Regions from separate parts of the Rhizobium sp. WYCCWR 11128 genome, predicted to be linked through region 1. Evidence: predicted binding sites of a transcription regulator. Region 1 holds the regulator's gene; the other holds the start of a gene.
What was found. The regulator LexA, encoded in region 1, represses DNA repair genes until DNA is damaged. The targets are predictions, from matches to a motif close to TGTTCNNNNTGTGTTCNG.

Region 1 (4,715 bases):
CCTGCTCGGTGGGTGATAAATGGTTCGAAACCTGTCTTAGTCGAAGGCGTGCAAATTACAATGCTGCAATAGCCTTCGGACCAGCGTTCGGATGTGGCCTATAGTACGATCATGTCAGACTGTTGAACGTCAAGCTGAACCTTAGGCCTTGGCGACCGCATCGAAGGCAAGCAGCTTTTCGAGAAGCCGCGGCATGTCCTTGAGATAGACCATGTTCGGGCCGTCGGAAGGGGCATTGTCGGGGTCCTGATGGGTTTCGACGAAGACACCAGCAATACCGGCAGCCACAGCGGCGCGCGCCAGGGTTTCCACGAATTCCCGCTGACCGCCGGAGGATTCGCCCTGGCCGCCCGGCTGCGCCACGGAATGGGTCGCATCGAAGATAACGGGCGCGCCCATCGCCGCCATGATCGGCAACGAACGCATGTCGGAAATCAGCGTATTGTAGCCGAATGAGGCGCCGCGCTCGCACAGCAGCACGTTCGGATTGCCGCTGGCATTGAGCTTCTTCAGGACGTTCTTCATATCCCAGGGAGCGAGGAACTGGCCCTTCTTGACATTGACGACGCGGCCGGTCTTGGCGGCGGCGATAAGAAGGTCGGTCTGGCGGCAAAGGAAGGCCGGGATCTGCAGGACATCGACGACCTTTGCCACCTCCCCGCATTGCTCGGCGGTATGAACGTCGGTCAGGACGGGAAAGCCGAATTCCTTCTTGAGGTCGGCAAAGACCTCCATGCCCTTTTCGATCCCGATACCGCGTTCGGCCGAAAGCGAGGTCCGGTTCGCTTTGTCGAAGGAGCTCTTGTAGACGAGGCCGATGCCGAGCTTTCCGCAAAGCTCTTTCAGCGTGCCGGCAACCATGAAGGCGTGGTCGCGGCTCTCCATCTGGCAGGGACCGGCAATCAGCGACAGGCGGCCGGTATTGGAAAAAGTGACCTGGCCTTGGCCTTCGCCGATCCTGACTTCGGAATTCGTATCAGTGCTCATCGTGTTTCCTCGAAGGCGAAGAGCGTGCCCTGCCCGGGCGCGGGCTTCACCAGAATGCGATTGTTCTTGCGCGTGTATGTCACCCCGTTAGCAGCCAAATGCGCTTCTGTCACGGCAAGATCGGCGACAGTGAAGAGGATTGCCCGGCCGCGCAGGCCGCGATCTGCGGATGAGCCGGCGATGTCGAAATAGGCCTCCAGCCCTTCCGGCGTCATCAGGCTGATTTTCGCATTCGATGCTGCGATATTGACGCCGAACCCGGTCTTCTCGACTGCCGATTGCGCCACGGCAAGGCTGACGAAGGCAGCGAAGGCGGCCGGCTCCGGCGTGCAAAGCGCGATCTCGATTAGGCCGGTGACGCCATTGGCATGCGTCTCCAGCGCGGCGCGGTCAGCCGGCAGCGTGACGCGCTCGACGGTGAAGAGCAGGAGATCAGGCGCGCGCAGGTCGCCGGCGAAAGCCAGCTTGAAGCCGGCAATCGTCTCGGAACCGTCCGGCATCGTCATCGGCCGGGTGAACTGCAGCATCTCGCCGGCGCTCGATCCGTTGCCGACGAAATTCTGATGATCGATGCCGGCATCCTTGCTGCCGAAAGCCAGCCCCGAAAGCCCCTCCTCGCCACAGCGGAAGCGAAAGGCCTGGTTGCGGGCGGTGAAGACATTGCCTTGCCGCGCTGATGCCTCGCTCTCCTCGACGCTCGCAATCCCGAGCGGCTCCAGATAGGTCTTGTCGGCAAAGAAGACGCAGGCATTCTCCGTTCCGAAGGGATGGCGCGCATCGGCGGCAACAGTGAAGCCGAGCTTGCCGAGCCTCTCGCGCGCCAGATCGATATTGACGACCGGCAGCACGACATGATCCAGCGGGTGCGGTTTGGCGGAGTGCTCGTTCATGATATCCCCCTCTCCTAACACGGCAGAGATGTGTGAGAGTGCCGCCCAAGGCAAGACTTGTGTGCCAATCCGGCGAATGAAAATAAAAATCTCAACGAGTTGGCGCCAAGTTTTACGGAAATTTAGCTACTTGCGGAACACATATGGAACATATAGTGTCTGTTCTGGATTTGTTTCAATCACGAGGTCACAACGTCGATGCTCACGCGCAAACAACAGGAGCTTCTCCTTTTCATTCATGAGCGCATGAAGGAATCCGGCGTTCCGCCATCTTTCGACGAAATGAAGGATGCCCTGGACCTCGCCTCCAAGTCCGGGATTCATCGCTTGATTACGGCGCTGGAGGAGCGAGGCTTCATTCGCCGCCTACCGAACCGCGCCCGCGCGCTTGAGGTCATCAAGCTTCCGGAGGCCTACAGCCCCAGCATTCAGCCCCGGCGCGGCTTTTCGCCGAGCGTCATCGAGGGCAGCCTCGGCAAACCGCAGCCGGTCACCGCCCCTGCTCCCGCAAAGCCCGTCGCCGACAACGGCAACTCGGTCTCCGTGCCGGTCATGGGCCGAATCGCTGCCGGTGTGCCGATCTCGGCGATCCAGAACAATACCCACGACATCGTCGTTCCGGCCGACATGCTCGGCTCCGGTGAACATTATGCGCTGGAGGTCAAGGGCGATTCGATGATCGACGCAGGCATCTTCGACGGCGACACCGTGATCATTCGCAACGGCAGCACCGCAAGTCCTGGCGACATCGTCGTTGCTCTCGTCGACGACGAAGAAGCGACACTCAAGCGCTTCCGCCGCAAGGGCGCCTCGATCGCGCTGGAGGCCGCCAACCCGGCTTACGAGACCCGGATTTTCGGGCCGGACCGTGTCAAGGTTCAGGGTAAACTCGTCGGTCTCATTCGCCGCTATCACTGACATTGGCTAGGCCCGATTCGGTAAAGCTGTTGCTGCGCCAGTCATAGGCGCGATGGCGCATCCATGGCCGCGACAATGCATCGAATGCGGTTGCGACCTCCAGGCCGGCGTCCGTGAAGCGCAACTCGATGGATCCGGTCCTGCGCAGCGTCTCACCGGTGAAGAGCGTCGCACCCGAGCGGCAGCTGTTGAAGCGAAGGCGGACCGAGGTCACGACGATATCGGCCGCGTCGCATGCCGGACCGAGATAGGCGGCATTGTCGATGACAGCAACCACCTGACCATTGGCGAGCCTTGATGTGCACCAGGCCTTCTTGACGCAGGAAAAGCGGTTTGCGTCACCGCCCGCTGTGGCCGCCCGCATCGCGGTCCTTGCTTCGTTCTGCTGATCGCGGGAAAGCCTGACGCGGCGGTCTTCTCCCTCAGGCGGGATAGCAGGACCATCCAGCATCTTCGGCGGATCATGCCTCGGCAGGACCAGCGCTCTCTGCCACTGGTCGAAGATGAAATCCGGCGGTCTTTCACGGTTGGACGCCATGGCTGCCGCCTCGACGATTGCGACGAGACTGCCATCCTCCGAAATCACCAAATCCGGCGGACGGGGACCCGGCAGAAGCAGCAGGATGAGCGTTGCGACCGCGATGATCGATGTGCCGACATGGCGCAACCGGGTGCGGAGCAGCGTCAGCAGCAGAAAGCCTGCCACGGCGACGGCGAAATACCAGGCGGGCAAGCGGCCGACGTCTATATTGCCATCCCAGCCGGACACCGTCTTTGCGACCGCGATCACCAGATCGAGGCCGAATCCCACCACCTTCCAAGGCAAAACGTCCAGGCCGAAAGGCATGAGCAGCATCGCCAGCAGGCCGGCCGGCATGATGATGAAGGAGATGATCGGCATTGTCGCGAGGTTTGCCGGCAGGCCGTAGGCGGTCAGGCGATGAAAATGCTCGATCGAAAACAGCGCGGTGGAAAAACCGCCGATCAGCGAGGTCAGGAAGATGCCGCCGAAGAAGCCCGCAACCGTAACGAATGGCCTGATGATCGGCAGCTTCAGGAAGGCGTTTTCGCGGACGCGCCGGTCCTTCCACAGCTGATAGCCCGAGACCAGCGCCAATGTCGCTGCAAAAGACATCTGGAAGCTCGGACCCAAAACCTCGGACGGCGAAATGACGATGATGACGAGCGCGGAGAGAGCGACATTGCGCAGGCTGATCGACGGCCGGTCGAAGAAGACGGCAACCAACATGATGGCCATCATGATGAAGGCGCGTTCGGCAGAGACCGCAAAGCCCGAAATCAGGAAATAGGCGGTGACAGCGATGAGCGCGCCGGCGGCAGCGATCTTCTTCGTCGGGTAGGCCTCAGCAATGCCGGGAAAGAGGCTGAGCAGCATCCGGAAGCCGACGAAGAAGATGCCGGCCGACAGTGCCATGTTGAGGCCGGAGATGGCGATGATATGAGCCAGACCGGACTGGCGCAGCGCCTCCGTCGTCTCATTCGAGATGGCACGCCGCTCGTCCGTCACCAGAGCAGCGGCGAAAGCGCCGGTGTCGCCGGGCAGGATCGACCTTATGCGGTCACCAATGCCGCTGCGCAGCCGGTAGAGCCCTTCGAGCAGCGTTTCAGCCGTCGATCTGGCAGCCTGGGGACCAGCCTGCGCATCGACCTTCGTCGGTGCACCGTAGAAGAAGCCGTTGGCGCCGATGCCATCGAAATAGGCACCGAAGGAGAAGTCGTTGAGTTCGGGAAGTGCCGGACCTGCCGGCGGCGTCAGCCGCGCCCTGCCGGTAATGATATCGCCGATCTCGAAGGCCGCGTCCGCGCCGCGGGCGATGGCGGTGATGCGTTCCGGCCGCCGCTTCAGCTCCGGTGCCCTAGTGCCGGTGACCGCAAGAATGTAGCGCCACCGCCCGCGAC
Region 2 (4,715 bases), 390 kb from region 1:
CTTCGCCCCTCTTCTGCGTATCTGAAATCTCGATCTTGCCGTGGTCGGACGAGATCACGCCGGTATCGCCCATCTGGCCGCCGGATTCGCCGTAGAACGGCGTCTGGCTGACGACGATCTGCACCTTGTCGCCGGCCGACGCCTCGGCAGCGACAGCGCCGTCCTTGACGATTGCCTGCACGACACCCTCGGCCGTCTCGGTATCGTATCCGAGGAATTCGGTGGCGCCGTGTTTTTCCCGAAGCTCGAACCAGACGGTTTCCGTTGCCTTCTCGCCGGAACCCGCCCAGTGCGAGCGGGCTTCGGCCTTCTGGCGCTGCATCGCATCGGTGAAGCCGGAGATGTCGACACCGATCTCACGGGCACGCAGTGCATCCTGCGTCAGATCGAGCGGGAAGCCGTAGGTGTCGTAGAGCTTGAAGGCGGTCTCACCATCCAGCATATCGCCCTTGGAAAGATCCGTCGTCGCGTCCGACAGAAGCGACAGGCCTCGTTCCAACGTCTTGCGGAAGCGGTTTTCCTCCAGCTTCAGCGTTTCCGAGATCAGCGCCTCGGCGCGCACCAGTTCCGGATAGGCGCGGCCCATCTGCTGCACCAGCGTCGGCAGCAACTTGTAGACCAGCGGTTCCTTGGCGCCGAGCAGCTGTGCATGGCGCATGGCGCGGCGCATGATGCGGCGCAGCACATAACCGCGGCCCTCATTCGACGGAAGCACGCCGTCAGCGATCAGGAAGGCCGAGGAGCGCAGATGGTCGGCGATGACGCGGTGGCTGGCGCTGCCTTCCGCCTTGACGCCCATCGTGTCCTCGATGGTGCCGATCAGCGTGCGGAAGAGATCGGTGTCGAATACGCTCTGAACGCCCTGCAGAACGGCGGCCATGCGCTCCAGCCCCATGCCGGTATCGATCGACGGACGCGGCAGCGGCGAGCGCTCGCCGGGTGCAGTCTGCTCGAACTGCATGAAGACGAGGTTCCAGAATTCCAGGAACCGGTCGCCATCTTCCTCCGGCGAGCCCGGAGGGCCGCCCCAGACATTCTCACCCTGGTCGATGAAGATTTCCGAGCACGGGCCGCAGGGGCCGGTATCGCCCATCTGCCAGAAATTGTCTGAGGTCGGGATGCGGATGATCTTGTCGTCGGAAAAGCCGGCGATCTTCTTCCACAGCGTCGCAGCTTCTTCGTCCTCGGAATAGACGGTCACCAGCAGGCGGTTCTTCGGAAGGTCGAAGCCTTCGGTGACGAGCTTCCAGGCAAGCTCGATCGCATTCTCCTTGAAATAGTCGCCGAAGGAGAAGTTGCCGAGCATCTCGAAAAAGGTCAGGTGGCGTGCAGTATAACCGACATTGTCGAGGTCGTTGTGCTTGCCGCCGGCTCGCACGCATTTCTGCGAAGACGTCGCCGTCGAATAGGGACGCTTTTCGAGGCCGGTGAAGACGTTCTTGAACTGCACCATGCCGGCATTGGTGAACATCAGCGTCGGGTCGTTGCGCGGCACGAGCGGGCTCGACGGAACGATCTCATGGCCGTTCTTCTTGAAATAGTCGAGGAAGGTCGACCGGATATCGTTCACACCGCTCATGCTATGCCCTTCAATGCTGCCGGAGGCAGGTAATTTAAATTCATCGGCTTTTAACGTTCACCCCCGCCGCTGTCCAGCAGACAAACAAAACCGGCCGCATTCTCATCAGGAATGCGGCCGGTTGGAACTGTCCGATGAGTTTAGGCGCGAAAATTACATTTCCGCAGTGGCATCGCCATCGCCGTCATCGGGGTCCGGTCCGCCGTTCTGCAGGAAGCGGTCGGCGATCAGGCCGGCATTCTGGCGCAGCGACAGTTCGATCTCGCGGGCGAGATCCGGATTGTCGCGCAGGAAGGTCTTGGCGTTTTCACGGCCCTGGCCGAGGCGCTGGCTGTTATAGGAGAACCAGGCGCCCGACTTCTCGACGATGCCGGCCTTGACGCCGAGATCGACCAGTTCGCCGGTCTTGGAAACACCCTCGCCATACATGATGTCGAACTCGACCTGCTTGAAGGGCGGCGCCATCTTGTTCTTGACGACCTTGACGCGGGTCTGGTTGCCGATCACCTCTTCGCGCTCCTTGACCGCGCCGATGCGGCGGATGTCTAGGCGCACGGAAGCATAGAACTTCAGCGCATTGCCGCCCGTCGTCGTTTCCGGCGAACCGAACATAACGCCGATCTTCATGCGGATCTGGTTGATGAAGATAACCATGGTGTTCGACTTCGAGATCGAAGCGGTGAGCTTGCGCAGCGCCTGGCTCATCAGGCGCGCCTGAAGACCGGGAAGGCTATCGCCCATCTCGCCTTCGATTTCGGCACGCGGCGTCAGGGCAGCGACCGAGTCGACGACGAGAACGTCGACGGCGCCGGAGCGCACCAGCGTATCGGTGATTTCAAGCGCCTGCTCGCCGGTATCGGGTTGCGAGATCAGAAGGTTCTGCAGGTCGACGCCAAGCTTGCGGGCATAGACGGGATCGAGCGCATGTTCGGCATCGACGAAGGCGCAGATGCCGCCCTTCTTCTGCGCTTCGGCAATCGTCTGCAATGCAAGCGTGGTCTTACCGGAGCTTTCCGGCCCGTAGATCTCGATGATGCGGCCCCTCGGCAGGCCACCAACGCCGAGTGCAATATCGAGACCAAGCGAGCCGGTCGAGATCGTCTCGATCTCGACAACATTCTCGTTGGAGCCGAGTTTCATGATCGAGCCCTTGCCGAACGACCGCTCTATCTGTGAGAGTGCCGCTTCAAGCGCCTTGCTTTTGTCCACCGATTTGTCCTCTACCAGCCGCAATGAATTCTGAGACATCCGATCCACCTTTAGGTTATTGAAGCCGCTCAAGCAATGTCGAGTTTGTACCCTATTTGTTCCATTCTCGCAATAGGCGATCAAACAGTTGAAAGAAAAAGGTAAAACGACACGTGTTCTGCATTTGTTTTATCAATAAAAAGCAACGGCTTAGGCCAAAAGTGCCGACTCCGCCGCGTCAGGGCGCACCGTATCGATTCGTCCTTCGGGCATCGGGAGAGCGGATCGGATGAAGAAAAAGATTCTTGTTCTCGGCGGCGCCCATATCGACCGGCGCGGCCGCATCTCCGGCGAGACGGCGCCTGGCGCCAGCAATCCCGGCACATGGTTCGAGGAGCCGGGCGGCGGTGGCTTCAATGCGGCGCGCAACCTGGCAAGGCTCGGTTTTCAGGTGACGATGATCTCGCCGCGCGGCGGCGATCCGATGGGCGAGACGGTCGGAGAAGCTGCCGATTTCGCCGGCATCGACGACCGGCCCTTCGTCTTCCTCGACCGCAAGACGCCGAGCTACACGGCGATCATCGAGAAGGACGGCAATCTGGTGATCGCCCTTGCCGACATGGATCTCTACCGCTTCTTCGTGCCGCGGCGTCTGTCCATCCGCTGGGTGCGGGAGGCCTTCGCCGCCCACGATTTCATCCTCTTCGATGCCAACCTGCCGGAAGAGACGATCGCGGCGATCGTCGCAAAGGCGCATTCCCTCGCCAAGCCTGTTGCGGCAATCGCCATCTCGCCGGCCAAGGTCGTCAGGCTGAAACCCTGCATCGGGGATATCGACTACCTGTTCCTGAATGAGGCTGAAGCTGCCGCCCTTACCGGCGAGCGGCCGGAAGAGGCTGCGGGCTGGCGGCCGTTGCTGAATGAAATTGGCATCAGGAATGCCGTCGTCACCCGCGGCCGGCGCGAGCTCGTCGCGCTTTGCGAGGGCCGCGCCATGACGCTGCAGCCACCGATCGCCGACACCGTCGCCGATGTTACGGGTGCCGGCGATTCTCTTGCGGCCGGCACACTCGCCGCATTGATATCAGGCCTTTCGCTCGAAGAGGCCGTCCGCCACGGCACTGCGGCCGCCATACTGACCGTGCAGTCGCGGCACGCCGTCAACGAAAATCTGACGCCCGATCTGCTGAATGAGGCGCTTGCCCTTGTTCCCCAGATCAGAATTCTGCATTGAAGCGGCTGATTAAATAGTTGAGCATGATGTCGTCACTTCGGCATCATGCTCTGTCGATCACAGGACAAGACCATGACCAAGCCCATCTCCCCTCTTCTGCCGATCGCCTATTCGAAGGAAGTCGCCAGCGCCAAGCAGCGCGGCGCACCGCTGGTGGCGCTGGAATCGACCATTATCACCCACGGCATGCCCTATCCCGGCAATATCGAGATGGCCCGCAGCGTCGAGGCGATCATCCGCGAACAGGGTGCAGTGCCGGCAACGATCGCCGTCATTCACGGCACGCTGCATATTGGTCTTGAAGCCGCGGAACTGGAGCAACTCGCCAAGGCGACCGAAGTGATGAAGGTGTCGCGCGCCGATCTCGCCTTCGCCATCGCCGAGCGCCGCACCGGCGCCACCACGGTCGCGGCCACGATGATCGCGGCGGCGCGCGCCGGCATCCGTGTCTTTGCCACAGGCGGCATCGGCGGCGTGCATCGCGGTGCCGAAGAAAGCTTCGATATATCAGCCGATCTCGAGGAACTCGCTCGCACCGGCGTCATCGTCGTCTGCGCCGGCGCCAAGGCGATCCTCGACATTCCGAAGACGCTGGAAGTGCTGGAAACTCGCGGCGTGCCTGTCGTCACCTATGAGAGCGAGGATTTCCCCGCCTTCTGGTCGCGCTCCTCGGGCATCCACAGCCCGCTGTCGCTGAACAGCCCGGCCGCCATC

Region 2: the regulator LexA is predicted to act here: its motif matches at 2,874-2,891, upstream of recA (recombinase RecA).

What each region holds. Positions count from the first base shown of each region.
Region 1 covers NZ_JACCEZ010000001.1:1,308,638-1,313,352, forward strand. Annotated here, with positions in the region: gene kdsA (3-deoxy-8-phosphooctulonate synthase) at 142-987, opposite strand; gene HX898_RS06355 (VOC family protein) at 984-1,877, opposite strand; gene lexA (transcriptional repressor LexA) at 2,076-2,795, shown strand; gene HX898_RS06365 (ComEC/Rec2 family competence protein) at 2,776-4,715, opposite strand, start outside.
Region 2 covers NZ_JACCEZ010000001.1:916,238-920,952, reverse strand. Annotated here, with positions in the region: gene alaS (alanine--tRNA ligase) at 1-1,579, opposite strand, end outside; gene recA (recombinase RecA) at 1,733-2,827, opposite strand; gene HX898_RS04440 (carbohydrate kinase family protein) at 3,057-4,001, shown strand; gene HX898_RS04435 (pseudouridine-5'-phosphate glycosidase) at 4,074-4,715, shown strand, end outside.